Regions from separate parts of the Senegalia massiliensis genome, predicted to be linked through region 1. Evidence: predicted binding sites of a transcription regulator. Region 1 holds the regulator's gene; the other holds the start of a gene.
What was found. The regulator LexA, encoded in region 1, represses DNA repair genes until DNA is damaged. The targets are predictions, from matches to a motif close to CNAACANNTGTTNG.
Positions count from the first base shown of each region.

Region 1 (16,435 bases):
AAAATGAAAATCTTCTTATAGGTAGAACATATATGGATACTCCAGAAATAGATGGATGTGTATATATAACTTCAGACCCTCAAAAAAACATTGATATAGGAGAATTTGTAAGAGTTAATATAAAAGATAGTTTTGAATATGATTTAAAAGGAGAGATTTTAGATGAATTTAGCAAATAAACTTACATTGTTTAGAATTTTTTTAGTACCAGTCTTTATGATATTTTTATTAGGTGATAACATTCCAAATGGTAGGATCATATCAGCATTCATATTTATTGTTGCTGCATTAACAGATATGTTAGATGGACATATAGCAAGAAGTAGAAATTTAATTACAAAATTTGGAAAATTCATGGACCCTCTTGCAGATAAGCTCTTAGTTTCCTCTGCTTTAATATCTTTAACCGAGTTAGGAATTATACCTGCTTGGATGGTAATAGTTATAATTGCACGAGAGTTTGCTATAACAGGACTAAGAACCCTTGGTGCATCAGAAGGGATTACTATTGCAGCTAGTAAGTGGGGTAAAGTAAAAACTATAACACAACTAATTGCTATAACAAGTATTTTAATAGAAAATTTCCCTTTTAATTATTTAAATTTTCCTTTTGATAAAATAATGTTATATTTAGCTGTAATATTCACTATAATTTCTGGTATAGATTATATTTACAAAAATATTAATTTGTTGAAAATACAAAATTAAAAGGAGATCTTATGGATTCTATTATTATAAATATAGGCGATGAAATACTAGATGGTGATATATTAAATACAAATGCTCAATATATATCTAGAAACTTAAAAGATATAAATATATCAGTAAAAAGAAATCACGTTATTAAAGATGAGATTAGTTCAATTGTTGAGATAACTAAAAAATCATTAAAAGATTCTGATATAGTAATCATAACAGGAGGCTTAGGCCCAACTGATGATGATATTACTAGAGAAGCTGTTTCAAAAGCTTTAAATTATAATTTATATTTAGATAAAATTCTATTACAAGATTTAGAATTAATATTTAGCAAAAATAACTATATCATGACAAAAAACAACATAAAACAAGCTTACAGAATTGAAAATGCTACTATAATCCCAAATGAAAAAGGTACTGCACCTGGTATGTTTATTAAAAAAAATAATAAATATATTTTTTTACTACCTGGGCCACCTAAAGAATTAAAACCTATGTTTGATAGAATAGTTGAGAAATATTTGCAAAACTTATCTAAGAAAAAAATATATAGTAAAATTATTAAAACAATAGGAATTGGAGAATCTCAATTAGAAGAAAAAATAAAACCCTATTTTAACGATAATATTAAAATAGGAACATATGCATATAATGGTATCGTTGATATAAAAGTTACATCGTATAACAACATACTGTCTAATGCCAAAGAAAATGTAGACAAATTTGTAGAGAATATAAATATTGAAAAATTTATATGGGGATATAATGATGATACTTTAGAAAAGATAGTTTTTAATTTATTAAAAAAACATAAATTAAAAATTGGGTTTGCTGAGTCATTAACAGGAGGATTAATAAGTAGTAATCTTACAAAATTATCAGGAATATCAGAAGTATTTCCTTTAAGCTTAATAACTTATAGTAATGAATCTAAAATCAACTTATTAGATGTAAAAAAATTAACTTTACAAAACCATGGTGCTGTAAGTGAAAAAGTAGCTTTAGAAATGTGTACAGGATTAATAAATAAATATGGACTAGATATTTCTCTTTCAGTTACTGGCATAGCAGGTCCTACTGGTAATACAAAAAATAAACCTATAGGACTTGTATACATAGGTATTGCTGATAAAAATAATGATATTTGCAAAAAAATTATTTTAAATGGAGATAGAATTCATATACAAAATAAGACTAGCTTATATGCATTCAATGAATTAAGAAAATTTCTAATAAAAAAATATGAATAATATTTGACTAATAATATTAATTCATATATAATTTTATTAGAACATCCGTTCGTAAATTGAAAGGTAGGTGAACCAGTTATACTGGGGATAATATGATGGAAAAAAAGAAAGCTTTAGAAATGGCAATTAATCAAATTGAAAAGCAATTTGGAAAAGGATCAATTATGATGTTAGGAGAAGAGGCTAACCTTAATATTGAATCTATTTCTACTGGTTCTTTAGAACTAGATATAGCATTAGGTATAGGAGGATTACCTAAAGGAAGAGTAATCGAAATATATGGTCCTGAATCTTCTGGTAAAACTACAGTTGCATTACATGCTGTGGCTGAGGCACAAAAAAAAGGAGGTACAGCTGCATTTATAGATGCTGAACATGCTTTAGATCCTGCTTATGCTAAAAATTTAGGAGTAGATGTGGAAAATTTAATTGTTTCACAACCAGATACAGGAGAACAAGCGCTTGAGATAGCAGAAGCATTAGTAAGAAGTGGAGCTGTTGATATAGTTGTTGTGGATTCTGTTGCTGCACTAGTTCCTAAGGCAGAGATAGAAGGAGAAATGGGTGCTAGTCATGTAGGGCTACAAGCTAGACTTATGTCTCAAGCTCTAAGAAAGTTGGCTGGAGCAATAAAAAAATCAAATACTATTGCTATATTTATAAATCAATTAAGGGAAAAGGTAGGAGTTATGTTTGGAAATCCTGAAACAACTCCTGGAGGTAGAGCACTTAAGTTCTATGCATCTGTTAGATTAGATGTTAGAAGAATCGAAACATTAAAACAAGGCGATAATATGATCGGTAACAGAACAAGAGTAAAAATAGTAAAAAACAAAGTTGCTCCACCTTTTAAAAAAGCTGAATTTGATATTATGTATGGTGAAGGAATATCTAAAGAAGGAAATATTTTAGATGTTGCTGTATCTGCTGACATTATTAATAAAGCTGGTTCTTGGTATAGTTATGGAGATCAAAGACTAGGTCAAGGTAGAGAAAATGCAAAAGATTATCTAAAAGAAAACCCTGAAACATCGGAAGAAATTGAAAAAAGAGTACGTGAATACTATGGTTTAATTGAAGATAATTCTGAAGAAGTAGATAAAGAAAAAGATAAAGATAAAAAAACTAAGAAAAAATAATAAAAAGACTTCTTCGGAAGTCTTTTTATTAATGATATGTTATAATAAAAATAATGAATTGAGGTGATTATTTGAAAATTTTATATTTTACTGATACCCATATAAGAGGTACTACACCTAAAAATAGAAAAGATAACTTTTTAGATACATTAGAAAATAAATTTAATGAATTAGTAAAGGTCATTGAAGATAACGACATAGATTATGTTTTACATGGTGGTGATTTATTTGATAGACCAGATATATCTCCTTCTATTGTAAGAAAGTTTGCAATGATATTAAATAAAATAAAGATTCCAATATATTCCATCGCAGGTAACCATGATATATATGGTCATAATCCAAACACTATAAATAGGACTATGTTAGGCTTGTTTGATGGCATAGGAATTCTAAATCTTATAAATGAAAATGATAGCATAGTTATTGAAAAAAATAACCTTAAAGTTCAAATTACTGGTAGTCCATATAAATATGGGATAGATTCAAGTGATGATAAATCTATGTATTTATTAGATAAAAGAAATGAGTCTGTAGATTTTGCAATACATTTAACTCATGGAATGCTATTAGATAAACCTTTTATTAAAGGAGTTCCTCATACATTAATTGATGATATTATACATACCAAAGCAGATATCACTTTATGTGCTCATTATCATTCCGGGTTTGGAATAAAGGAGTATGATAATAAATACTTTATCAATCCAGGAAGTCTTGTAAGGATAACTAATAGCTTAAAAGAAATAGATAGAATGCCTAGAGCAGTTATAATTGATCTAAATAATAAAACTATAAATTTAGATTTTTATTATTTAGAAACAGCTCAAAAGGGTGAAGATGTATTAGATAGAAGTATTGTTGAGAAAAATATTTTTAGAAGTGAAAAGATAGTACAATTTAAACAATCAATAGATTCTTCTCAAGATTTTGATAAATTAAATATAAACCATATATTAGATAATCTAATGAACACAGAAAATATTGATGAAAACATAAAAAAAGAAGCAATAAAAAGAATTGAATATGCTCAAATAGAACTAAGTGGAGAAGATGATTAAATGAAATATATAACTAATATAGAAATAAATAATTTTCAATCCCATAAAAATACCAATATTAATCTTGAAAATGGTTTGAATGTAATAGTAGGTCCATCAGACCAAGGTAAAACTGCAATAATAAGATCTATAAAATGGGCACTATATAATGAGCCTCTTGGAACTTTTTTTATAAGACATAAGGAAAAAGAAGCATCTGTAACATTAACATTTAATACTGGTGAAAAAATTAAACGTCTTAGATCAGATACTAAAAATATATATGTATATATAGATTCTGAAAATAATCGGGAAGTTTATGAAGGTTTTGGACATAGTGTACCTATTGACATAAAAGAAAAAATAAATATAAAGAAGATATATTTAAATGATAAAGAATCAAATGCTATAAATATAGGAGAACAATTAGAAGGACCCTTTCTAATATCTGAAAAAAACTCTACAAGAGCAAATGCTATTGGAAGATTAGTAGGAGTTCATGTAGTAGATAAAGCAGTAAAAAACACTATGAAAGATGCTAGAAATTTAACTATAAAACGTAAATCTTTAAAAGAGGATATAGAAATATTAGAACAAAAACTAAATGAATATTCTTATTTAGATGAGTTAGAAAGTAATTTAATTAAATTAGAAACTTTAAAGGATATAATTCAGTATAAGCAAAATTTATTAGACAAGTTAAAAGATATAAATGATAAATACAAAAAATACAATGAATTAATAACTAAATATAAAAGTATATTGTCCAATTTAAATAATTTAGATAAATTAGACAATTTATTAAATGAACTCAATAAATATTTTTTTAATTTTAAAATTCTTTCCAAATTAAAAGAAAAGCATAAAAATATTAATATGGATATATTTAAAAATAAATCTATTTTAGACAATTTACAGCATATAAATATATCTATGGACTTATTGAATAGTTTAGATATGAAAATAATTAAGTATAATAAATTACTAAACTTAAATAGAAAATATAACTTATTAGTAGATAATATAAACAAATCACAAGTTTTAATAATAAAATTTCAAGATATAGATTATTTATTTAGTTTATGTGAAGAAATTAAATTAATAAATAATAGTTTAACATTATTAAATAATTTAAAAACATCATATAATAAAGTAGTTAATAGTATTAATAAAGGAGAAAAGTATACTAATAAATTTAATGATATAGAATTAGTAAATAGTATATATGAAAAAATATATGAAAAACAAAAAGAATTTTCATATATGCAAACTATCTCAAAAAAAATAAATAAGTTAAGTATAGAAAAAAGAAATGCTAGTTTAGAAATCAAAAATGAAACACATAAAATAAATATATTATTGGATAAATATAAAACTTTACTCAAACACATTGAAAAATGTCCACTTTGTTTTAGTTCAATTACAAATGAAGATTTAAATAAAATAATTGAAAATTTATCTTAACAAGGAGCCGATATAAATGGAAAATAATGAAAAGAAACTATCTGAATTAAAAAATGACTTAGAAAGAGCAAAAAATTTAAAATATAAAGCTGAAGCTAGACTTGAAAATTTGAATAAACAACAAGAAGAATTAATATCAGAACTTAAAGAACTAGATGTAAATCCTGATGAACTAGACAATGAAATTCAAAACTTAGAACAAGAAATAAATAATCTTTTTAAAAAAGCTAATGAACTTTTACCAAAAGATATTTTAAATTCAAATTTAAAATAATAAGGAATGATACTATGTTATCTATGATAGAGCTTGATAATAATATAAAAAAATTAAGAGATATCTATTCTTCTGAAAAAGGAAAAAAAGATGCAATAGAACAAGAAATACTAGATAAAACAACTAAAATAAGTACACTAGATAATGATATAGATGTATTAGAAAAAACTAATATATTGCTACAAAGAACTAGTGAATATGCTCGTGAACAATCTAAATATCAAATAGAAAATTTAGTAACTAATTGTTTACAGTATATCTTTGACGAAAATATGGAATTTAAAATAGAAATTAATGAAGCTTATGGTAAACCTAATGCAGAATTTTATGTTATAACAAATGGAGTAGAAACCATAAAAACGAAACCAGAAGATTCAAGAGGTGGTGGGATAATAGATATAATTTCTCTCGCTTTAAGAATCTCTTTTTTACAAATTCATAATCCTAAAGTATTTGGGCCTTTAATATTAGATGAGCCTGCAAAACATGTTAGCGAAGAATTTATTTTTAATGTTTCAGAATTCTTAAAGCAAATATCTGAAATGTTTAATAGACAAATAATAATGGTAACTCATAATAATCATTTAGCATCTATAGCTGATTTAGCCTATAGAGTAGAGTTAAATGGGATAACAAGTGTTGTAGAAAAAGTAGAAAATTAATTGAGAATTATTTTCAATTAATTTTTATCAACTTGACATATATATGAAAAAATAATAAAATAAAGTCGGGCGATATTAAATTATACATTATTTTTTGATATTATTTAATGAAATTGTAACGAAACTTGAAAAATTAATAGGAAAAGGAGGTGCTTCCAATTTTAGAAGGGATAATCCCAGTAATTATAGCTATTATTACACTTATTATTGGTGTTTTTATTGGTATATATATACGAAAAGTAATTGCTGAAGGAAAAATTAGAACTGCTGAAGAAGAAGCAAAGAAAATAATTGAAGAAGGTTTAAAAACAGCTGAAACAGCTAAAAAAGAATATCTTATTGAAGCAAAAGAAGAAGTTCATAGAATGAGAAGTGAAATAGAAAAGGATAATAGAGAAAGAAGAAATGAAATTCAGAGACATGAAAAAAGATTAGTTAATAAAGAAGAAATTTTAGATAAAAAAAGTGATTCATTAGAAAAGAAAGAAGAATACTTTAATAGAAAATTAAAAAATGTAGAACAAAAAGAAAAAGAAATTAATCAAATTCATGAAAAACAAATATCTGAATTAGAACGATTATCAGGTTTGACATCTGAGCAAGCTAAAGAACTACTATTAAGTGATATTAGAAAAGAAATAAATCACGAAGCAGCAATAATGATAAAAGATATTGAAAATAAAGCTAAACAAGAAGCAGAAAAAAAATCCAGAGAGATTTTATCGTATGCAATTCAAAAATGTGCTGCAGATCATGTAGCTGAAACAACAGTTTCTGTAGTAACCTTACCTAATGATGATATGAAAGGTAGAATTATAGGAAGAGAAGGGCGAAATATAAGAACCTTAGAAACGCTTACTGGAATAGATCTTATAATAGATGATACGCCAGAAGCTGTAATACTATCAGGTTTTGACCCTATAAGAAGAGAAATTGCTAGAATAGCATTAGAAAAATTAATATCAGATGGTAGAATACATCCTGCTAGAATAGAAGAAATGGTTGAAAAAGCAAAAAAAGAAGTTGACAATCATATTAAAGAGGTAGGCGAACAAGCTACTTTTGATACTGGAATACATGGTCTTCATCCTGAAATACTTAGGTTACTAGGTAGACTTAAATATAGAACAAGTTATGGTCAAAACGTCTTAAAACATTCTATAGAAGTATCTCACTTAGCCGGTATAATGGCTGCGGAAATTGGAGCAGATGTAAGAGTTGCTAAAAGAGCAGGATTACTCCATGATATTGGAAAAGCTGTTGATCATGAGGTAGAAGGACCGCATGTAGCTATAGGAGTAGACATCCTTAAAAGATTTAAGGAAAACAAAGATGTTATTCATGCTGTTGAGGCACATCATGATGATGTAGAAGCATCTAGTGTAGAAGCAATATTAATTCAAGCTGCTGATGCTATATCTGCTGCTAGACCTGGAGCTAGAAGAGAAACTTTAGAATCTTATATAAAAAGGTTAGAAAAACTAGAAGAAATATCAAACTCATTTGAGGGTGTAGAAAAATCATTTGCCATTCAAGCTGGTAGAGAAGTAAGAATAATTGTAGATTCTAACTTAGTTAGTGATTTAGATATAGTTCATATAGCTCGTGATATAGTAAAGAGAGTTGAAAGTGAATTAGACTATCCAGGACAAATTAAAGTAAATGTAATAAGAGAATCAAGAGCAATAGATTATGCTAAATAAAAAGAAGGGGTTTTCCCTTCTTTTTTTATTATATTTATTATGATAAGCTGTATACTATAAGGGTATAATACTATATTATAATAGTATATAATGGAGGAGTAATATGAAAAAAGCAGACTTACATATTCATACTACTAAATCAGATGGCAAATTAACACCAAGTCAAGTAGTTGATGAGGCTATAAAAAATGATATTAATGTAATAGCTATAACTGATCATGATACAATAACAGGTATAGATGAAGCAATTGAAAGAAGTAAATTTTATACTAATATTAAAGTTATTCCAGGAATAGAATTCAGTACTATATATAAAGATAAAGAAATTCATTTATTAGGCTATTTTATTAATTATAAATATGATAAACTAGTAGATTTAACAAATAAAATAAAACAACATAGGTTTGAAAGAGCAAAGAAAATAGTAGATAAATTAAATGATTTAAATATTAATATTACTATAGATGAAGTAGTTAAAGAATCTCAAGGAAAGAACATTGGGAGACCTCACATTGCAAGGGTTATGATTAAAAAAGGTTATATAAATCATATATCAGAAGCCTTTGATAAATATATTGGTAAAAACAAAAAAGCTTTTATAGAGAGATATAAACTAAGTCTAAAAGATGCAATAGATATTATTCATGAGTGTAATGGTATAGCAGTTTTGGCACATCCTATATTATTAAAAATTCCTGTAAAAGAATTATTAGATGATTTTAATATAGATGGTATAGAAGTATATCATTCAAAACAAACAAAAAGTGATTCTAAAATGTATTTAAAAATTGCTGATAACTATAATTTATTCATTACAGGTGGCTCTGATTTCCATCACCTTGATAATGATGATAACATTATTATTGGTAGTAGTTATATAGATATAAATGATATTAAAGAAATATTAAGTAAATACAATTATTAAGGAGATTTTAAAAATGACAAAAACAAGAAATAGACAATTTCCTTCTAAGTTAAGTACTACACAATTTGTCAAGTTATATATACTTCATTTACTTAATGAAAAAAGTTATTATGGAAATGAAATAATAGATGAAATTAAAAGACGTTTAAAAAACAATTGGGAACCTTCTCCAGGAATGATTTATCCACTTTTAAGAGATTTAGAAGAGAAAAATCAAATAAGTGGATGGTGGGAAGAACCTGATAAACGTTCAATAAGACATTACAAATTGACTGATGAAGGTTATAAACACTATAATAAAATAAAATTATTATATAAGGATAGTTTGATAGATTCTTTGACAATTATAGAGTCAGCATTAAGCGATATTTATAATGAAAGTTAAGTTTTATTAATTATTAAATATAAAAAAAGGATTTTTAAAATAATAATAGAATCTTTTATATGTAGAAACATTAATTATTATAATAAAATTAACATGGAGGGTTATAATGAATTTAAAATTATCAGAAAAAATATCTAGTATTTCACCATCAGTTACATTGGAAATAACAGCAAAAGCAAAACAAATGAAATCAGAAGGTATTGATGTGATTGGCTTCGGAGCAGGAGAACCAGATTTTAAAACTCCAGAAAATATTAGAAAAGCTGGGATAGAAGCAATAAAAGAAGGGAAAACGGGTTATACTGCAGCATCAGGATTAAAGGAACTTAAAGATGCTATATGCTATAAACTTAAAAGAGATAACAATTTAAGTTATAGTGCTGAAAATATAATAATATCTGACGGAGCTAAACATTCACTTTTTAATGCTCTTTCATCTATACTAAATCCAGGTGATGAAGTTATAATTCCTATTCCTTATTGGGTAAGTTATCCTGAACTAGTAAAATTAGCAGATGGAATACCTGTAGAAGTAAATACTCCAGAAGAAAATGATTTTAAATATGATATAGATATTTTAAATAATGCATTAACAAATAAAACAAAAGCACTGATCTTAAATAGTCCAAGCAATCCTACAGGTACAATTTATTCTAAGGATGAATTAGAAAAAATTTCGAAATGGGCAATTGAAAATAATATATTTATAATTTCTGATGAAATATATGAAAAGTTAGTTTATGATAATAACACTCATATAAGTATAGCTCAATTAAATGAAGACATAAAAAAACAAACGATTGTTATAAATGGTATGTCTAAGGCTTATGCTATGACTGGTTGGAGAATTGGATACGCAGCAGCTCATAAAGATATTATCAAATTAATGAGTAATTTACAAAGTCATTCAACTTCAAATCCTCCTTCTATGAGTCAATATGCAAGTATAGAAGCTTTAAGAGGAGATGAAAAAGCTATACATGAAATGAAGAAACATTTTACTGAAAGAAGAAATTATATGGTTGAAAAAATTAATTCAATTAAATATCTAAGTTGCAAAAGTCCAAAAGGTGCTTTTTATGTAATGGCAAACATATCTAAATTAAAAGGAAAAACAATAAAAGGTAAGAATATAGATAGTTCTATACAATTAGCAAATATGTTATTAGATGAGGCTCATGTAGCAGTAGTTCCTGGCTTGGCTTTTGGAAATGATGATTATATAAGACTATCTTATGCAACTTCTCTTGATAATATAAAAGAAGGTCTAAATAGAATAGAAGAATATATAAAATAATATTAGTAAAAAAATAATATAAAAATAAAAACAAGTTTACATAATTAAATTATGTAAACTTGTTTTTATTTTGTTATAATTTAAAATATCGGAATGAGGTTATAAAGGTATCAACGGAGAAATAATAAAGTTTTATGCAAGATATAGAATAATTTATAATGGTTTAATTAATATATAAAAGCACCATCTAGTTTAAAATAAAAATATATTAATAATTAGAATTGGATGATTTATAAAAAAGTATTAAAATAAATATGTTAAAAGCATTATAAGAACATATAAGCTAATTTAAATGTCTAACTATGTAATTGTATGTAGAACTTATTTATATTCTTTAAAAGAGAATATAAAAGCTCGAATTATGGAGGTATATAATTTTATGTTGAATTATATACATTAAGAGCAGAATATCGACATGAAATTATTATAATGAAAATTCATACTAAAAAATAAAAAAATAGACCATAAATACTATATTAATCTATATTCTAATGTCACAAAATTATCATTTTGTGACATTAGGTTGAAAAAATGAACTGAAAAATGTATAATTGATTGAGGAGGTTTAAAAATGGATGACATACCAATTATATTAGAAGATTTCTTAAACTATTTAGATACAATCAAAGGAAAATCACAAAATACAATTAAAGAATATTATTATGACTTAAGGACATTTTTAAGATTTATAAAAAAAAGATATAGATTAGTTAACAAAGATGTTCCGTTTAACGATATAGAAATTGAAGATTTAGATATAGATATAATAAAAAAAATAAATTTACAAGATTTATTTGCCTTTCTTTCTTTTATAAATAAAAATAGAGATAATTCAACAAATACACGAGCTAGAAAAGTTGCTAGCATAAGATCTTTTTTTAAATATTTACATAATATAGTAGAGTTAATAGATACAAACCCTACCCTTAACTTAGAAACACCAAAATTAACAAAAAGACACCCATCATACCTTACTCTAGATGAATCCCTTACACTAATAAATAGTATTCAAGGCGAATTCAAAGTTAGAGATTATGCAATAATAATGATATTCTTAAATTGTGGTCTTAGACTATCTGAATTAGTTAGTATTGATATTGATAGAATAAAAGATGATACTCTTACGGTTATAGGAAAAGGCGATAAAGAAAGAACCATATATTTAAATGAAAGTACTTTAGAAGCAATAAAAAAGTATTTAGAAATAAGACCTACAAAAAACATTAAAGATAAAAAAGCTTTATTTTTAAGTAAAAGAAAAAACAGGTTAAGTGTTAGAGCTGTACAACACTTAGTAAAAAAACATTTAAACAACGCAGGTTTAGATCCTGATAAACTTTCAACTCATAAACTAAGACATACTGCAGCTACTCTTATGTATAAACATGGAAATGTGGATATAAGAGCTTTACAACAAATACTTGGTCACTCTAGTGTTTCAACTACACAAATATATACTCACTTAGACGATGAAAAACTAAGACAAGCTGTAAAAAGTAATCCTTTATCTAAAAATACCAAGAAAAATTAATTTCTTGGTATTTTTAGAATATCTCCAGCTTCTATCCATTCATTACTTATATTATTTATTTTTTTTATTTTATAAACCACTTCCCTTACATCATCACCTTCAGGGTTATTCGATTTAGCTATACACCATATAGTGTCCCCTTCTTTTACATGTATTTGTTTGTATTCAGAATCTGTATTACTAGCAACTACTACACTTAATAAGTTATTTAATAATAAAGCAAATAATAAAATTAATACTAATAAAAATGTTACAAATCTAAACTTATTTACTATTACCAATCTTTTATTATACATTTTTTCAACCTCCTCAAACTCGAACGTTAGTTCCTTAATTTAAGTATAGCAGAACGCACGTTCCTTGTCAACGAAAAATCGAACGAATGTTTGATAAATTTATTTTTATATGATATAATAAATTAAAATTGTCATTGTGAGGTGCGAGATATGTATGAAGAGTTAACATCAAAGCAAAGTAATATACTTAAATTTATAAAAAAAGAAATTTTACAAAAGGGTTATCCCCCTTCAGTTAGGGAAATATGTAAAGCGGTAGGATTAAAATCAACATCAACTGTACATGGACATTTATCTAGATTAGAAAAAAAGGGATATATAAGAAGAGATGCTACAAAACCTAGAGCAATTGAAATTTTAGACAGCAATAATGAAAATATTTTTAGTAGAAAAGAAATTGCAGAGGTTCCCATTATAGGAAAAGTTACTGCTGGTTTACCAATATTAGCAACAGAAAACATTGAAGATACCTTTCCTTTACCTGTTGATATTGTAAACAATGATACTGTTTTTATGCTTTCTGTAAGTGGTGAAAGTATGAAAGATGCAGGTATTTTAGACGGCGATTATGTTTTAGTTAAACAACAGAACACTGCTGAAAATGGAGAGATGATAGTTGCATTAATAGACGATGAAGCTACTGTCAAAAGATATTTTGTAGAAAAAGATCATATAAGACTTCAACCAGAAAATGCCTCTATGGAACCAATTATAGTAACTGATATTAAAATTTTAGGAAAAATAAAAGGTGTATTTAGAACAATAGATTAAAGGCCCTAAGGCCTTTTTTACTATAAAAATTTTTTATTATGAAATTTAGATAAAATTTCAATCAATGCATATTTGCTATGATAATAATTTAAACCCCCTTGGAAATAAACTATGTAAGGTTCCCTTATAGGAGCATCTGCACTTAATTCTATTGAAGAACCTTCTATAAAAGCTCCAGATGCCATAATTACTGGATCATCATAACCAGGCATATCCCATGGCTCTGGACTTACATAAGAGTCAACAGGCGAAGAAGATTGAATAGATTTGCAAAATTCAATAACTTTTTCTTTACTTTTCATTTTTATAGCTTGTATTATATCTCCCCTATTATCTTCTACTTTAGGTGTTATTTCATACCCTAAATCTTTAAAAACTTGTGCAAAAAGCAATGCGCTTTTTAAAGATTCTTTTACAATCATAGGTGCTAAAAATAACCCTTGTAAAGTACTTCTTGTAGTCCCAAAAGTAAGACCACAATCCTTACCAATTCCAGGAGCTGTAAGTCTATTGGAAATTCTTTGAACTAGATTTTTTTTACCTACTATATAACCACCAGTCAATGCCAATCCACCACCAGGATTTTTAATTAAAGATCCTGCCATTATATCTGCCCCAACATCTGTTGGTTCATATACATCCACAAATTCACCATAACAGTTATCTATCATGCAAATAATATCTTCTCTAACTAGTTTTATTTTTTTTATTACTTCCCTTATTTCTTCTATAGATAATGCCCTTCTAAAGCTATATCCAGTAGATCTTTGAATTAATATAACTTTAGTATTAGATGTTATACTATTAATTAAAGATGATGTATCTATTGTATTGTCTGGCTTTAATTTAACTTCTTTATACTTAATCCCTCCTTCTAACAATGTTCCAGGTTCACTTCCCTTCACTCCAATGACCTTTAATAAAGTGTCATAAGGGCTACCTGCCGCCGAAATTAATTCATCTCCTGATGATAATAATGCTGATAATGTTAAATATAGAGCATGAGTCCCTGAAACTATAGTAGGTCTAACTAAAGCATCTTCTGTAGAGAATACTCTCTTATAAATAGATTCTACCTTATCTCTCCCCATATCACCATAACCATAACCAGTAGTCCAATTAAAATTTGTTGAATCTAATCTTTCTTCTCTCATTGCATCTAATACCTTAATTTGATTATATTCACTATTATTCTCAATCTCTTGAAATCTATCTTTTAGTTTCTCTTCTGCTTCCGTAATTTTTTTAATCAATTTATCATCAATGCCTTTTTGTTTACATAATAATTTTATTGTCAAGTTATTCAATTATTTTTCCTTCTTTCGTTTTTTAAGGACAAAAAGTATTCTCTATTTACAAGAAAACTTTTTGTCCTTAAAATTATTTTTCTGTTAAATCTATATTTTTGGCAGGAATCATAGTAGATATTGCATGCTTGTAAATCATATTTTGATTCCCTTCATTTTCTAATGAAATAGTATAATTATCAAAACCTCTTACTAATCCTTTCAACTGAAAGCCATTCATTAAATATATAGTAACAGGAATTTCTGCTCTTCTCAACTTATTTAAAAATATATCCTGTAAATTAATATTGCTTTTCATTATTATTCACCCCCTAATTTATCATTTATTATAGAAGTCATTTTTTCGACTAAATCTTCTTCCTTTTCAAAATCCCCCTTATTAAACCATATAATTCTATCATCCCTTCTAAACCAAGTAAGTTGTCTTTTTGCAAATCTTCTGGTATCTCTTTTTAATAGCTCTATAGCTTTTTCTAAGCTATAACTTCCTTCGAGATAACCTATAATTTCTTTATACCCTAATCCCTGCATAGATACTAAAGATTTTTCATATCCTTTATCTAATAAATCTTTGACTTCATCTACAAGTCCTTCTTTTATCATCATATCAACTCTTAAATTTATTCTTTTATAAAGTTTTTCTCTATCCATATATAATCCTAAAATTATTAAATTGAAATCAGGATTAGGTTTTCTAAAGTTATTATACCCTTCACTCATAGGTTTACCTGTTTCATAATAAATTTCAAGAGCTCTAACAATTCTTTTAGCATCATTTTCGTGAATCCTATTATATGATTTTTCATCTACTTCTTTAAGTAGATTATGAATATATTTATTTCCATATTTATCAGCTAAAGCATAATATTTATCTCTTAGCTCTTGATTTGAAATGGCATTTGTAAAATCTAAATCATATACTAATGAATTTATATACAAACCAGTACCTCCAACCACAAGAGGTAGCTTATTTTTACTATAAATATCATCAATATAAGAATAAGCATTATCCTTAAAATCAGATACACTATATTCTTCATCAGGATATACCTCATCTATCATGTAATGATTAATTAAATCCATTTCACATTTATTAATTTTAGCAGTACCAATATTCATATATTTATATATTTGCATAGAATCTGCTGATATTATTTCTGCATTTATTTTTTTAGCTAATTTAATAGATACTGAAGTTTTTCCAGAAGCTGTAGGGCCAATTAAAAGTATTAAATCTCTCTTCATTAAATCCTCCTTAAATCACTGTATTCTTTTAAACATTTTTTCAATTTCATATTTAGTTATTTTAATAGTAATAGGTCTTCCATGAGGACAAGTAAAAGGGTTTTCACATTTTTTCAAATCATTCATTAAACTTTTTATCTCAATATGCCCCATAGAATCTCCTGCTTTTATAGCATTTGTACAAGACATTTTGATTATCTTTTCTGCTCTCAAATCATATTTATTGCTTATATTTTCATTTAAATTATCTAATATATCCATAAATAAATTATTATTGTCTGGAAGACCAAATAACATTGGAACTCCCCTTATAGAGATACTATTTCTCCCAAAATCTTCAATATCAAATCCTAATTCATTGAAAAGTTCTATATTATTTAATATCAATTCATAGTCATAGTGACTCAAATTAATTGTTCTTGGTACAATCAATGGTTGAATAACAAC
Region 1 covers NZ_QXXA01000016.1:71,510-87,944, forward strand. The annotation lists gene rimO (30S ribosomal protein S12 methylthiotransferase RimO) at 1-179, shown strand, start outside; gene pgsA (CDP-diacylglycerol--glycerol-3-phosphate 3-phosphatidyltransferase) at 163-708, shown strand; gene D3Z33_RS13910 (competence/damage-inducible protein A) at 720-1,949, shown strand; gene recA (recombinase RecA) at 2,042-3,088, shown strand; gene D3Z33_RS13920 (metallophosphoesterase family protein) at 3,160-4,149, shown strand; gene D3Z33_RS13925 (AAA family ATPase) at 4,150-5,592, shown strand; gene D3Z33_RS13930 (hypothetical protein) at 5,609-5,866, shown strand; gene D3Z33_RS13935 (ATPase) at 5,881-6,528, shown strand; gene rny (ribonuclease Y) at 6,687-8,231, shown strand; gene D3Z33_RS13945 (PHP domain-containing protein) at 8,335-9,156, shown strand; gene D3Z33_RS13950 (PadR family transcriptional regulator) at 9,170-9,541, shown strand; gene D3Z33_RS13955 (pyridoxal phosphate-dependent aminotransferase) at 9,648-10,838, shown strand; gene D3Z33_RS13960 (tyrosine recombinase XerC) at 11,410-12,369, shown strand; gene D3Z33_RS13965 (LysM peptidoglycan-binding domain-containing protein) at 12,366-12,665, opposite strand; gene lexA (transcriptional repressor LexA) at 12,816-13,436, shown strand; gene D3Z33_RS13975 (aminotransferase class I/II-fold pyridoxal phosphate-dependent enzyme) at 13,457-14,743, opposite strand; gene hfq (RNA chaperone Hfq) at 14,817-15,044, opposite strand; gene miaA (tRNA (adenosine(37)-N6)-dimethylallyltransferase MiaA) at 15,044-15,988, opposite strand; gene mutL (DNA mismatch repair endonuclease MutL) at 16,004-16,435, opposite strand, start outside.

Region 2 (16,435 bases), on a different contig from region 1:
CTACAACTGAAGGATTTGGTGGAACTTATGCTACTGAAGAAAACTTTAGAATAATGAGAAAAGCTTTAGATGAAGTAGGAGAAGAAGTAGGAAGATATATTAGACTTTGTAATTATTGTTCAGGATTATGTATGCCTGAAATTGCAGCAATGGGTGCACTTGAAAGATTAGATGTAATGTTAAATGATGCTTTATATGGAATACTTTTCAGAGATATAAACATGCAAAGAACATTAGTTGATCAATATTTCTCTAGAATTATAAATGGATATGGAGGAGTAATAATAAATACAGGTGAAGATAATTACCTTACAACAGCTGATGCAGTAGAAGAAGCTCATACTGTACTTGCTTCTCAATTTATGAATGAACAATTTGCCCTAAAAGCTGGAATACCAGAAGAACAAATGGGACTTGGTCATGCATTTGAAATGGATCCTAGTTTAGAAAATGGATTTTTACTTGAACTTTCACAAGCACAAATGGCTAGAGAGATATTCCCAAAAGCACCACTTAAATATATGCCACCTACAAAGTTTATGACAGGAGATATATTTAAAGGTCATCTTCAAGATGCAATGTTCAATCTTATATCTGTTTGGACAAATCAAGGTTTACAATTATTAGGTATGCCAACAGAAGCAATTCATACACCATTATTACAAGATAGAATGCTTTCAATTGAAAATGCAAAATATGTATTTAATAATGCAAGAGATATAGGAGAAGAAATAGAGTTCAAAAGTGGTGGAATAATAGAAACTAGAGCTCATAAAGTATTAGATGATGCAGAAAAATTACTTAAAGATATAGAAAGAGAAGGATTATTCTCTACTATAGAAAAAGGTAAGTTTGCAGATATAAAAAGACCTAGAGATGGTGGAAAAGGTCTTGAAGGTGTAATAGAAAAAGATAAAAACTATTACAATCCATTTATTAAATTGATGCTTGGAGGTGAAAGATAATGGCAGTAGAAAAAGTAGATTTAACTAAAATAAAACCATATGGTGATACATTAAATGATGGAATGATGCAGTTATCTTTTACATTACCAGTACCATATAATGATGAGTCTAAAGAAGCAGCAAGAATATTAGGAAAGAAAATGGGTCTGGAAGAACCTGAAATAGTTCACTATTCAGATTTAGGAGTTGGATATACATTTTTTGTAGTATATGGTAGGTGTATGCATACTGTAGATTATACAAAAATAGAAGTTCCAAAGGTAGAAGTTGATTCTATGGATAAAACAGATGTAGAAGAATATATAAAAGAGAATATAAAAAGAGAAATAAAAATAATAGGAGCATGTACAGGAACAGATGCTCATACTGTAGGAATAGATGCAATCATGAATATGAAAGGCTTCGATGGTCATTATGGACTTGAAAGATATGAAGGAGTAGAAGCAATAAACATGGGCAGTCAAGTTCCTAATGAAGAGCTTGTTGCAAAAGCAATAGAAGAAAATGCAGATGCAATACTTGTATCTCAAATAGTAACTCAGAAAAATGTTCATATACCTAACCTTACTGAACTTGTAGAGTTATTAGAAGCAGAAGGAATAAGAGATAAGATAGTACTTGCTTGTGGTGGACCAAGATTATCACATGAACTTGCAAAAGAACTAGGATATGATGCTGGATTTACTACTGGAAGCTTTGCAAATGATGTTGCAACTTTTGTAGTTACAGAAATAGTTGAAAGAAAATTAGTATAGATAAAAAGATTCTCACTTCAGTGAGAATCTTTTTAAATTCCAGCAAATTCAATTGACATAATATAGGCTTTAATATACAATACTATAAGTTAAGGTAATATAAATGAACGATAAAATATAATGAAAAACTTAAGGAGGATAAAAATGTCATCTACTAAATATATTTTTGTAACTGGTGGTGTAGTTTCATCACTTGGAAAAGGAATAACAGCAGCATCTTTAGGTCAATTACTTAAAAGTAGAGGTCTTGAAGTTACTATACAAAAATTTGACCCATATTTAAACGTAGATCCAGGAACTATGAGTCCATATCAGCATGGGGAGGTTTTTGTTACAGATGATGGTGCAGAAACTGATTTAGACTTAGGACATTATGAAAGATTTATTGATATAAATTTAAGCAAAAACAATAATGTAACTACAGGAAAAGTATATTGGTCAGTAATCACAAAAGAAAGAAGAGGAGATTATCTTGGAGGAACAGTTCAAGTAATACCTCATATTACAAATGAAATAAAAGAAAGAGTATATAGAGTCTCAAAAGAAAAAAAGGTAGATGTAGTTATAACAGAGATAGGTGGAACAGTAGGAGATATAGAAAGTCTTCCATTTTTAGAAGCAATAAGACAAGTTAAGTATGATGTAGGACGTGAAAATGTAATGTATATTCATACTACCCTAGTACCTTATCTTGCAAAGGCAGGAGAAATTAAGACAAAGCCTACTCAACATAGTGTAAAAGAGTTAAGAAGTATAGGTATTCAACCAGATGTAATAGTATGTAGAACAGAACATGAATTATCACAAGAGATAAAAGAGAAAATAGGATTATTCTCAAATATGGATCATAATAATGTAGTTCAAAATCTAGATGCAGATACTCTTTATGAAGTGCCTTTAATGCTTGAAAAAGAAGGACTTCCACAAATGGCAATAGAAAGACTTAATTTAAAAACTAAAGAACCTGATTTAACAGAGTGGACAAATATGGTTGAAAAGATGAAAAATCGTAAAGGTAAAGTTAAAATAGCTCTTGTAGGAAAATATGTGGAACTTAAAGATGCATATTTATCTGTAGCAGAATCATTAAATCATGCAGGTATTGCAAATGACGTAGATGTACAAATCGATTGGATACATTCAGAAGAATTAGATGAAGATAATTGTGAAGAAGTATTAAAAGACATTGATGGAATACTTGTACCAGGTGGATTTGGTGATAGGGGTATAGAAGGTAAAATTTGTGCTATCAAATATGCAAGAGAAAATAAAGTTCCTTTCCTTGGAATATGTCTAGGTATGCAAATGGCAGTAGTAGAATTTGCAAGAAATGTATTAGGATTATCAGATGCACATAGTTCAGAATTATTACCTAATACAACATATGCAGTAATAGATTTAATGCCAGAGCAAGTAGATGTTGAAGATATGGGAGGTACTATGAGACTTGGCCTATATCCATGTAAACTAGAAGAAGGAACAAAAGCAAAAGCGTCATATGAGGAAAAATTAGTATATGAGAGACATAGACATAGATATGAGTATAATAATCAGTATAGAGACCAATTAGAAGCTGCAGGATTAATTATAAGTGGTGTTTCACCAGATGAAAGATTAGTTGAAATAGTAGAGTTAAAAGATCATCCTTGGTTTGTAGCAAGTCAATTCCATCCAGAATTCAAATCAAGACCAACAAGAAGTCATCCATTATTTAGAGACTTTATAAAAGCTTCATATGAAAACAAGTAAATAATAAAACATCTATAAGACTAGGTAATACTAGGAATATAGATGTTTTTCTTTTATTTTAATTATTAACTTTATATATAATATAGCCTGATATAGCTAAAATAGCTCCTAATAAAATTTGTATATAAAATGGAACAGCAATTACATATCCAAGGTCAGGGACAAATAAAAATATTAATATAAATATCCCTAAATATAATGTACTAAGGATCCAATAAATAAGAAATTCTATTTTTTTATTTATATTTTTAAAAATTAACATTCTAGTAGCCCTCATAATAATATATATAAATATAGCGAATATTATTAATACTAAAATACTTTCTAATAAAAGAGAACCTAGATGTATGGTTTTATTTAATGTACCTATATTTAAAGAATAATAAAGTAATGGATTAAATATTCCATTTACTAATAATACTCCTGCAATAAGAAATAAAGTAGCAGGAGTGAAAAATAATATTCGCTCCTTTATATTCATTTTAGGTAATTCATTTGTTATTTGCTTAGCATATTCCCGTGGCTCTTGTCCGAATACTTCTTTTGCTGTTTTTCCATTTTCCTGAGCATCTAATAGATGATCTAATAGTTCTGATAAAATTTCTTCTGTTTCAAATTCTTTTTTACCCCATGATGTACGTATATAGAGTAACATACCTTCATAATACTTTAAATTTTCATCATTTAATTTTTCTCTTTTTTCATTATTTAATTTAATTAATTCCTGAGCTTTCATTATTATCTTCCTCCATTCATTAAATCATCTACACTAGATTTGATATTTTTCCAATTGATTTTAAACTCTTTTAGATATATTTGCCCTTCTTCAGTTAAATAATAATACTTCCTATTTGGTCCACTAGGCGATTTTTTCATTTTTCCTGTGATAAAATTCTTTTTTTGTAACCTAAGTAGTACTGGATAAATAGAACCTTCACTTACTTCTAATCCGTATTCTTGAAGTTTTAATGCAAGTTCATATCCGTAAATAGGATTATTATCTATTAATTCCAATATGCAACCTTCCAATATCCCTTTTAAAATTTGAGCATTATCTACCAAATAAATCACCTACCTTGTTATACAACATAGTATAATATAAAATAAGCTATATTGCAATACATGATAGTGAATAATTTTTTATGATTATGAATAATTTTCCTTTTATGACTTATTTATTATGATATAATTTAATCAAAGGCGAATAAAGGGGTTAGAGATTAAATGGCGAAAGTAACTATAGTTTTATCATTAGTAATATTAATTGATATAGCTTATGATATTTGTAACAGGCAAATAATGGATATTTATTTTTATTCTATAAAAGATATGAATCTCAAAATACTAGGACCAATATTTTGGTTTTTAGTTGCTACATTAAATTTTTATGAAAATAACAATCAGATAACTTTAATGATGTTTTTTCTAGGAATATTATACATAATTAATGATTCCAGAAGAGATATTATCACAAATAAAGGTATATATACTAAAGATGGTAATTTTAAATGGAAAGATATATTAGTATTTGAATGGGAAGAAAATTTAAATATAAGAAAAAAAGAAAATTATTATTCTCTATATTTTAAAACACAAGATGATAAATTCACTTTTAAAGTGAAAGAAGAAGATAAAAATAAAGTAGATGAACTATTAAAAGAAAAATTAGGAGATAGAGATGAATACAAACAAAAATAAAAAAATGCTACCATATTTAATAATAGCTATAGCTTCATTTTACATATTGCCATTATTAGGGAAAAATGCAGGTTATTTTATACTTGTACTTTTAGTGATTTTTCCTCTTGTAAGTTTTAATTTAGGATTAATTTATGGAACTAAATATGGGTTTAATGTTCTATTACCTTTATTATTAGGAGGTGTATTTTTACCAACTATTTTTATATATTATAATATTTCAGCAATAATATATTTTCCAACTTATCAAACTTTAACTTTACTAGGAAATATTATAGGAAATTTTATAAGAAAGAAGACAAAAAAGAATATAAAATTAAACATGGAGAATTTAAAAAGGTAAAACATATATTATTTACTTCAATTATAATTAGTTTATTATTTGAAATACTACAGCTAATATCAGGGCTTGGCTCATTTGATGTAGATGATTTAATATTAAATACTTTAGGCGCAGTTACAGGATATGGATCATATTATTTAATTAAGAAAATAATACTATATAAGAAAAGGATGATTAAATGAGACCACATAATTTTAATAAAAAAATGATACCTTACATAATAATAGCTTCAATTTTCTTTTACATATTACCTTTATTTAATAGTAGTGATACTTATATGAGTATATTATTACTAGTTATATTTCCAGTTTTAACAGCTATACTTGGTTATCATTATGGCATAAAAAATGAGTTTAACTTAATTCTTCACAATATAATTGCACTTTTATTTGTACCTACAATTTTTATATACTATGAATTATCAGTAATGTCATTTTTTATACTATATGAATTTATATTATTAGTATCTAATTACATAGGGAGTTATGTAAGAAAAAAATCAATAAACAATTAAAATGATATTACTCAAGAATTTTTATATGAGAGAAGTATTCATATAGAAAATATTGCTTAAAATAATTAGAATTATATCTAGTGTAATTATGATTTTATTAGCTATTTATTATTTTCTTGTTACGAAAAGCAATTTTATATATACGTTTATTGCTATACCTCTTGTAGGTATTAATATGCTTACTGGAGGTATATTAGAGCTAAAGAATAATTCAAAATCAATATTGGGATATTATAATTTTATTTTAGGTTTAATTTTAATTCTTCTTTTTATCCCTATTTTTATTGATATGGTTCAAATCTAAATATAAAGGAGATTAAATATGAACACAAAATTAATAATGGTAAGACATGCAAAAGTTATATATACTGAAGATGATAAGTCAAGAGAATTATCAGAAGAGGGAAAGATTCAAAGAAAAGATGTATTAGAAGCATTAAAAAGAGAAAATGTAGATATAATATATTCGTCTCCCTACAAAAGAGCAATAGATACTATAAAACTATATGCAGATTTTAGAAATATGGATATAAATATTGTAGATGATTTAAGGGAAAGAAAGGTATCAGATGTATTTATAGATGATTTTATGTCATTTTCAATAAATCAATGGAAAGATTTTAATTATAAGCTTAATGGTGGAGAATCACTTAATGAGGTTAAAGATAGAGGAATAAAGGTAATAGAAAATATACTAAATAAACATAAAGGCAAAGATATAGTGGTTGGAACTCATGGTACTTTTCTTAGCGTATTATTAAATCACTATGATGATAAGTTTAATTATGAAGATTGGAAAGCACTAAAAATGCCAGCTATATTTATTATTACATTTGATGATAAATTAAATGTTATAGATATAGAAGAGACTGCATTGGAAGGAAAATGTGTAAAATCCGTATAAATAATCATTAAAATAATTGGGGGACTTGCATGACACAAAAAACAGGAAAGATATTTATTGTAATTACAGTTATATTACTTTTTATAAATCTATATTTTTTAATAATGAATAATAAGGAAATTGATCAAAGTTATTTACGTCATATAGAAAATGAAACATCTAATCAAAGACAAGAAATAGATAGTTTACGACAATATATAGATGAGTTAAATAAAAAATCAAATTTAATATCATCATATAATTATTATATAGAAAATATAGGAAATAATTATGAAGAAGCAAATGTAGCAGTTGAAGTAAAACTCAATAAATTAAAAAAAGACTCTATTCCATATTTAGTTTATTCTATAGAAGGAAAAGATGAAGGAGAAAAAATAAAGTTAAATAAAGGCTTAGGACTTAAATATTCCACAAATTTAAATTTATCATATAGTAATAACTATAATATTCAAATAATCATGGAAAATGAAGAAGAAATAATAGCAGAAGAATTAGACCCTATAAATCTTGCAGAAAATTTAAAACAAAGATTTTCTATAAATATATATCTTATATCATTTGACTCTAATAAAGGGTTTACTTATGAAATTGAAATATTAAATCCTATTAGCGAAAATGAAAAAAAATTAGAACTTGAAAGTATAAATGCAGATATATATTACAGGGATAAAAAAGTAGATACTATAAATATAATGAAAAAAGCTGAAGAGATAAGAAATGATCATATGAATCAAGAATTTCTGTTCAATGACACTATCAATATAGAAGGTTTAAATGATGAAGATATTGAGCAAGGTTTATCATTTAAATTTACTATAATAGATAAGTCAGGAAGAATATATAAGTTAGATAGAAAATTATATTAGTTGATATCTAATTAAAATATAATATTATATTATATTAATAAAACACCCTAAGATAGAATTACAAAAAAGGGTGTTTATTATTATGAAAAATTATGGATAAAAGCACTACTATGTGGTACAATATAGTTAAGCTACTATGTACTACAAGGTAGGTGAATATATGATGGATAGATCTCAATTAATGAGAGGAACATTAGAAGGATGTATAGTTAGTATAATAAGTAAGGGAGAAACATATGGATATGAGATTGTATCACATTTACAAGGTTATGGATTTTATAATGTGAAAGAAGGAACAATTTATCCTATTTTAGTAAGACTTGAAAAAAAGAAAATAATATCATCCTTATACAAAAAATCGCCACTCGGACCAAAGAGAAAATACTATTTTTTAACTCAAATTGGAGAAGAATTTCTTAAAGAATTTATAATTTCATGGAATGAAGTAAAAAAATCTGTAGATAGTGTTTTGAAAGGAGAAGGTGAATATGATAGGTAATGAGATGACTTTATTAAAAAAGGAAAATAAAAAACAAACAAGAGAGATTAAAGAAGAAGATAAGGATATGATTAAGAATATCATGAGAAGCATGAGTATATTCAAATTAAATTCTTATGATACAGAAGTTGTAAAAAGAGACTTGATAGGTATGGCACATGAATTGCGATTAAGGAACTCTAGCTTAAAAGAAGAAATAAATGGTGATGTTAAAGGATTTGCTAAGGAAATTATAAATAATGGCAATGGACCAAGTAAGATAGAAATTATCTTGAATTTTTTATCTAAGTTATTCGGTTGGATATCTATTTGGCTTATGTCAGTATCCATTATAGCGTATGGTCAGTTTAACTGGGGAATGAATTCTAATTTATTTGTTTTTTATATAATAACAGTCATAGTTATATTTATAATGGAAAGTATTATAACACCAATCTTTATAGCAGAAAAAGGATTTAAAAAGAATATACCTCAAATAATATCTACATTTTCATTTATAGCATTGATAGGTATTATACTTTTAACAAATAATAATTCAGAGAAAATTCAAGTTAATAGTTTGTATATTATAATACCATCAGCTGTAATATATCTTATAATACAATATTTAAAGAAAATAAATATTCATAGATTAGCAAGAGAGAAAAATAATTATATTAGTGATTTAAAATAAAGATATAAAAATATAGCTAGATTCTAGCTATATTTTTATATCTTTATTTATTATTCTTATTATAAAAATCAACAACATACCATATAAGAAGACTTATACCTAGTATAAAAGAAATATAAATATAAAAATTTAATAAGGTTGGAGTATAGGATAACATTCGCACAAAATCATCTTTACCCCAAGAGGTACTATTTACCCCTGAGATAGCAGCAGATAAATATTTTGTGCCATAAAGAATAGCAGATATTAAAAGAAACACACTTCCAATTATTATTCTTACCATAATTAAACACCCTTTATCTTTTATATTTTTTTAAGATTAAATATAATGTACTAAATAATAAATTAAAATATAGTTGACAATTATAGCTATAAATAAATCAAATACTATATATTATCTACATTTTACCATATATAACTTCCAATTTTTATAAATTTAATTTAGTTTTTATAATAATTTTTTTATATAGCTTCCTATGGTATAATTCAATTGTAAATAATTTGGGAATTTTTTAGTTAAAAGGAGTGAAATCATATGTGGCCTCATTGGATTAATATAGTTATATCTTTTATAGCAATATTCCTAGGTGTAAGACATAATATAAAAAAAGACAGATACCCTAAAGCTATGATTATATTTTTTAGCTTATTTGTAATAGAGCAAATTCTAGCCTATAGTATAGGGATAGATGTTTTGAAAATTAATAGGACAAATGAAGATAATGGCACTACTATATCTATAATTAGCATAGTCTTACCATTATTACTTGGATTCATAATAGATAATTTAATAAGAAAAAAATCAATACAAAATTAAAAGGATAGGAGAGATTTGGTGACACAAAGTTCAGGCAAAATAATAATTATAATGATGGCTATATTACTTATTTTAAATGGTTATATTTTATTAAACTTCTTTAGTTCGGATACAATACAGGATATCTCAAGATTAAAAGAACAAATATATTTTTTAGAAGACGAAATATATAATTTAAAACAAGATTTAAAAACTGAAGAAGAAAAATCAAGTTTAATATCCTCTCATAATTATGATATAGAGAACATAGGAAATGAGTATAAAAATGCAAATGTAGCTGTTCAAGTTGAATTTAAAAAATTAAAAAATAAATCAACTCCATATATAATATATTCTATAGCAGAAAAAGAAGGTACAGCAAAAGTGAAATTAGATAAAGTTTCGGAACTTAAATATACTACTGAATTAAACTTATCATATAATGATAATTACAATGTCAAATTGTTTATGGAAAATGATGAAGTAATGATAGGTGAAGAACTATCTCCTATAAAATTAGCTGAAGAATTAGCTAGAAGATTTACAATACATATGTACCCTACCGAATTTGAAAAAGGTAAAGAACTAAAATATGAAATTCAAATATTTAATAGTCCTATAGAAGATAAAAAGGATTTAGAAATTAACTCAATAAAAGCAGATATATATTATATGGATGAAAAATTAGATACAATAGATATAACAAAAAATGCTGAAAAAAAGAAGCTTAAAGATATAACTAAAGAATATTTTTATGAAGGAAATCTTGGTATAGAAGGTATAGATGATGAAATTATTCAAGAAAAATTATTATTTAAATTTATTATAAAAGATAAATACGGTAAAGTTTATAATTTAGATAAAAAATTTAAAGAATTTATATCTAATTAGCTAATAGAATAACATTCACCCGCCATACCCGAACATATGTTTGACAAACTACCTTTTTCATAGTATAATTTTCTTATAGAAAAAGGTAGTTTTTGTGGATGTATTAGATAAACTTAAAATACTTTTTGATGCTGCAGAATATGATGTTTCTTGTTATTTACTTTAACTTCATTCCAAACTAAAAAATTGTTTATATATATTTATCTTTTTGATGAACTATTTTTAGAATCATTTCTAAGTTTTAATTATTATTAAGAGTTATCCTTTATAAAATTTAAGGTATTATTGGTATAATTTAAAAATTAAAGAATAAAATTGAATGGGATTAAAAAATATAACAAAGGAGGGTTTTAAGATGGATCCAATGGTTTTAATTGTTCAACAATGGGTTAACAACACATATTCGGGGCAAAATGGCTTTATATTGGCACCAGAAAACGGAAAAACAGGATGGTCGACAATGTATTCGTTGACGAGAGCTTTGCAAATTGAGTTAGGAATTGCTACTCCAGCTAACAATTTTGGTGAAGGGACTTCAAGTGCTTATAAAGCTTGGGGAGAAATGGAAATGGGAAGTGTCCCTTTAAATCATCAAGGACAAAATATTGTAAAAATACTACAAGGGGCTATGTATTGTAAAGGTTATGATCCTACAGGGTTTACTGGAACATTTGGAGAAGGAACAAAGTCGGCAGTAACTAAGCTACAAACTGATGCGGGTCTTCCTATTCAAGATGGTAAGGTCTATGACTATGTATTTAAGGCATTTTTAGTTATGGATGCTTATGTACTTACATTAGGAGGCGACCCTAGAATTAGAGAAATCCAAAGAAACCTGAATTACAACTATTTTATGACTTCTGGTGTTCAACCAGCTGATGGACATTATCAAAGAGGTACTAACAAAGCTTTGATCTATGGTATTCAGACAGAAGAAGGTATTGCTCCAGATTTACAAACAGGTTCAGTTGGTCCTACAACAAGAGAGCGTCTTCCTACTTTAATGTTAGGAAATAGAGGGGATTTCGTAAAATTGTTTCAATACGCTTTATATTTTAATAGATATGATCCTGGAGTTTTTGATGGAATTTATGGAAATGGAGTTAAGAATGCTGTAATGGGATTCCAAGAATTTGTAGCATTATCTCCAGTAGATGGTATTGCGGGGAAACAAACTTGGCTTTCTGCTATAACTAGTACAGGTGATACTAGTCGAAGAGGTACTGCTTGTGACAGTGTTACCATGATTACTCCTGAAAGAGCTACAACATTAAAGGCTGAAGGTTATGAAATAATTGGAAGATATTTAACAAATGCAAGAAATGGTGTATTAAATAAAAAAATACAAATTGGTGAACTGCAAACAATCTTTGATGCTAACCTAAGAGTTTTCCCGATTTTTCAGACTTATGGTGGAGATGCATCATATTTCAATTTCGGTCAAGGTGGAAGAGATGCTATTGAAGCGTACTATGCTGCAGAAAGTCACGGATTTAAAGATAGAACTACTATTTATTTTGCTGTTGATTTTGATGCTTACGATAATGATGTTGATAATAACATTCTACCTCATTTCCGAGCAATTGAATCTGAATTTTATGCATTAGGTGGTAAGTACAAAGTTGGAGTATACGGACCACGAAATATATGCATTAGAGTTTCTCAAGCAGGATATGCAACAAAAAGTTTTGTAAGTGGAATGTCAACTGGATTCAGTGGCAATCTTGGGTACCCACTTCCTCAGAACTGGGCATTTGATCAAATTGCAACCATTACAGTCGGTTCAGGCAGGGGTTTAATTACTATCGACAAAAATATTGCATCAGGATTAGATGCAGGACAATCGTCGGTAGAACCTATAAATCATAAAGATGGCTTAGATTCTACTCTTATTCTTACTTATTTACCTATGATAAGAGAGGAAGTGCCTCCGATTATTAAAGATATTTTAAACTTTCTTCAAGAATTTTCATCTATAAGAGAACCAATTGACTCAGTTAATATCGTTCTTGATTATGATGGCTTAATCACTCGAATGGCAAGAAAACTTCAAATGCGAAAATCTTTTATCCAGACAGTGATCTCTTGGGAAGCTTCCGCAGAGAATACTCTGGATGCAATTCAAGATCAGAGAGTTAAGAACGGAGACATTGATGACTCAAGTACAGGAGTAGGTCAAATATTTGCCTGGGTTGCGATTAACGCTCGAAATTGGGCCATTAATCAAAATTATCTAGATGACACAATACGAGATGCTAATAATAAAGATGACATAAATGAAATCTGGCACAAACTTCATGTTGATCGAGCATTTAATATTGAAACATGCGCATATGTTCTTAAATGGGGAGCTGTTGTAGAAAAAGGATATCCTTCCAATATGTTAAATTACACAGAATCTCAAGTAAAAGGCACTATTGCTCGTTACAATGGAACAAATGAATCAGCCACAAAGTATGGTGAAAGAAACTATACAATCTACCAAGCTTTCGAAAACTATAACCAGCTAAGCAGATAAAAAAAGAAGCTGGAGGGTTAACTCCGGCTTCTTAATGAAAATCTATAAAGAATGGATAGTTAAATTCTGTTCTATATTGAACGATAAAATTGATTGGTTCGTCTTTATTCATTTCATCACTAAGGGTTTTACCTGTTGATTTTTGACCTTCATACCATTTTTTCCCTTCACTATTCTTCTTAATGGTTTCATAACCTTCAAAAAATATCTCAAACTTATTCTTATTGTAATGATTAAATATCTCTTTTTCACTTAATTCAGATGACAACTTCATGTGTGCTACCATGGTCGGATAACCCCCACTCCCCCTTGGTCCGCCTCCATAGAGGACACCATAATCGAAATCCTTTTCAATTATTTTTGTTTTTTTAGGTAATTGATAAGCAAAAAGTCGATTTGCATAGCTTTTAGCATATCTATGCCCTTGTCCAAATACGTAATATAGTAATAAAATAATAGTAATTGAAATTAACAGCACAATAAATAATTTTTTATTTTTCATTGAAATCCCCTTATAATATATAGTAAAATTTAAAGAAAGATAAAACAATTCTTTAAAAAACTTTAAAAAAACCTAATTATATTATACTCCTATAGAGTCCAAAATACTAGTTATAATAAAATATAAAATTTACTTAAATTTCTATGGATAAAACACTTCTCATTACTCTTACCATAATGAAACACCTTTTATCTATTAAATTTTTTTAATATAAATAATCTCTACTTAATTACCTCTTATCAATATAATACTACTTGTTATTACTCCAAAAGCTAGAAATGACCAATGTTTAAATATAAGATATCCACTACTACCTAAACTCTAACATATCATACTATATTATATTTATAGTTAGATTATTCTTGCTCTTCTTTACTTATAAGACTATATAAATTTTCTTATAGAATATAAATCTACATTTATACATTAAATATAGAAAATAAAATTACTATGATGATTTTTCTTGTTTTTTATTATTTTTTTCAAAACTATATATAGAATACCAAATATTATATCAAATAATAATAAGGAAAAATACATATAAGCAATGTGATTAAACTTTAAATAGAAATTCATGTTTTCTATTGGGGGATAAATTGAATTATATGTTAGCATTTCAATTGTTTTATGGGGAATAATTGTAAGTGACATAACTATAGAGAGTATAAATGGTTTCTTTAATTTAATAATCAAAATATAGTTAACAATTATAGCTAGAAATAAAGCAAATAGTATATATTTAGCAATTATCATTTAAACCTATCTTTCTTTTTATAATGTGGGTCAGAAACATCAGTTTAACATATTATCTGTATTTTACCATATATAACATCCACCTACCATACACGAACATATGTTTGACAAACCACCTTTTACATAGTATAATTTTCCTATAGAAAGAGGTGGTTTTTGTGGATGTATTAGATAAACTTAGAATACTTTCTGATGCTGCAAAATATGATGTTTCTTGTTCTTCTAGTGGAAGTGGTAGAAAAAATAAAAAAGGCGGCATAGGTTCTGCTAGTATAAATGGGATATGTCATAGTTGGTCTGATGATGGAAGATGTATTTCACTACTTAAAATACTTATGACAAATTATTGCATATATGATTGTGCATATTGTGTAAATAGATCATCAAATGATTTAGAAAGAGCAACACTTACTCCTGATGAAATAGTAGATTTGACTATAAATTTTTATAGGAGAAATTATATAGAAGGTCTTTTTCTAAGCTCTGCAATAATAAAATCACCTAATCATACAATGGAGCTTATATTAAATGTAGTAAAAAGGCTTAGGGAAGTAGAAGGATTTAATGGTTATATCCATACAAAAGCCATACCTCATGCAGATAAACGTATTATAGATGAAATAGGATTATATGTAGATAGAATGAGCATAAATATAGAATTACCCTCTGAAAATGGACTTAAACTACTTGCTCCAAATAAAACTAAAAAGAGCATATTAACCCCTATGGGAAATATTAGAAATAGAATAGTAGAGACGAGAGAAGAAAAGAAAAAATTTAAATATGCAAATTCTTTTGTACCAGGGGGACAAAGTACTCAGTTAATAGTTGGAGCAACTGAGGATAATGATCTAAAAATACTTAAATTATCAGAAGGATTATATGATGGATACAATTTAAAAAGAGTGTATTATTCTGCATATGTACCAGTAGCGAAATCACCTAATTTACCTGTATTAGATTCACCACCTGTAATTAGAGAAAATAGATTATATCAAGCAGATTGGTTACTTAGATTTTACAAATTTAAGGCAGATGAACTATTGGATGAAAATATGCCTAATTTTGATTTGTCTCTTGATCCAAAATGTAATTGGGCGCTTAGAAATATTGGGATATTCCCTGTAGAGATAAATAGGGCAGATTACAATACTCTTTTAAGAGTACCAGGCATAGGAGTTAAATCAGCTAGAAGGATAGTTGCTGCAAGAAAATTTGGTCCACTTAATTATGATAATTTGAAAAAATTAAATATAGTGCTTAAAAGGGCCAAATATTTCATAACTTGTAATGGTAAATATTATGGAATGAGTTCTATGAATCCAGAAAAGATTAGAAAAAAATTAATATATGGTTTGGATAGAAATATATTTGAAAAGCAGTTATCTCTTTGGGAAATGGGTGGTTTTAATGATAAATCATTACATATATGATGGCTCATTTGATGGCCTTTTAAATGCAATATACAAGGCATATTATACTCCTGATAAACCTGATAAAATACTTTCTTATGAAAAAAGAGAAGATAATTTCTTAGTAAAAGAAATATTAATAGATACAGATGCTAAAAAAGCAAAGAAAGTCTATGAAGCAATAGATAAGAAGATTTCTCCTGCTGCCTTAAGAAAGATATATTATGCTTATTTATCAGAAATAGATGGTATAGAAATGGATATACTGAACTTTGTTAGGTTAGGATTTAAAATAGGCACTGATATAGAACTAAATTTAGCAAACGAAGCGGTATTTAAAATAGAAAGTATTTATAACAAAGTAAGTCACGAAAGACATAGAATGACCGGACTAATTCGTTTTAAGGAACTTAAAAATAATATATTATATGCAGAAATTTCGCCAGATTACAATTTAGTAGGAATAATTGCACCACATTTTATAAAAAGACTATCTAATGAAAATTTCATAATTCATGATAAAAAAAGAAATATATCTGTATTTTATAATAAAAAAGAATGGATTGTAAGAGAAATAAAAGGTGATTTAAATATAAT
Region 2 covers NZ_QXXA01000005.1:185,247-201,681, reverse strand. The annotation lists gene D3Z33_RS05130 (lysine 5,6-aminomutase subunit alpha) at 1-965, shown strand, start outside; gene D3Z33_RS05125 (OAM dimerization domain-containing protein) at 965-1,720, shown strand; gene D3Z33_RS05120 (CTP synthase) at 1,865-3,469, shown strand; gene D3Z33_RS05115 (DUF1129 family protein) at 3,528-4,205, opposite strand; gene D3Z33_RS05110 (PadR family transcriptional regulator) at 4,208-4,483, opposite strand; gene D3Z33_RS05105 (DUF5673 domain-containing protein) at 4,694-5,167, shown strand; gene D3Z33_RS05100 (hypothetical protein) at 5,148-5,510, shown strand; gene D3Z33_RS17100 (VanZ family protein) at 5,399-5,692, shown strand; gene D3Z33_RS05090 (hypothetical protein) at 5,689-6,024, shown strand; gene D3Z33_RS05085 (histidine phosphatase family protein) at 6,347-6,928, shown strand; gene D3Z33_RS05080 (hypothetical protein) at 6,958-7,794, shown strand; gene D3Z33_RS05075 (PadR family transcriptional regulator) at 7,955-8,293, shown strand; gene D3Z33_RS05070 (hypothetical protein) at 8,283-8,966, shown strand; gene D3Z33_RS05065 (hypothetical protein) at 9,010-9,249, opposite strand; gene D3Z33_RS05060 (hypothetical protein) at 9,502-9,783, shown strand; gene D3Z33_RS05055 (hypothetical protein) at 9,802-10,653, shown strand; gene D3Z33_RS05050 (glycoside hydrolase domain-containing protein) at 11,009-13,171, shown strand; gene D3Z33_RS05045 (hypothetical protein) at 13,203-13,673, opposite strand; gene D3Z33_RS05040 (putative DNA modification/repair radical SAM protein) at 14,585-15,859, shown strand; gene D3Z33_RS05035 (TIGR03915 family putative DNA repair protein) at 15,837-16,435, shown strand, end outside.
Region 2: D3Z33_RS05040 (putative DNA modification/repair radical SAM protein) is a predicted target of LexA. The motif match lies at 14,520-14,533, and genes of this name have one in related genera.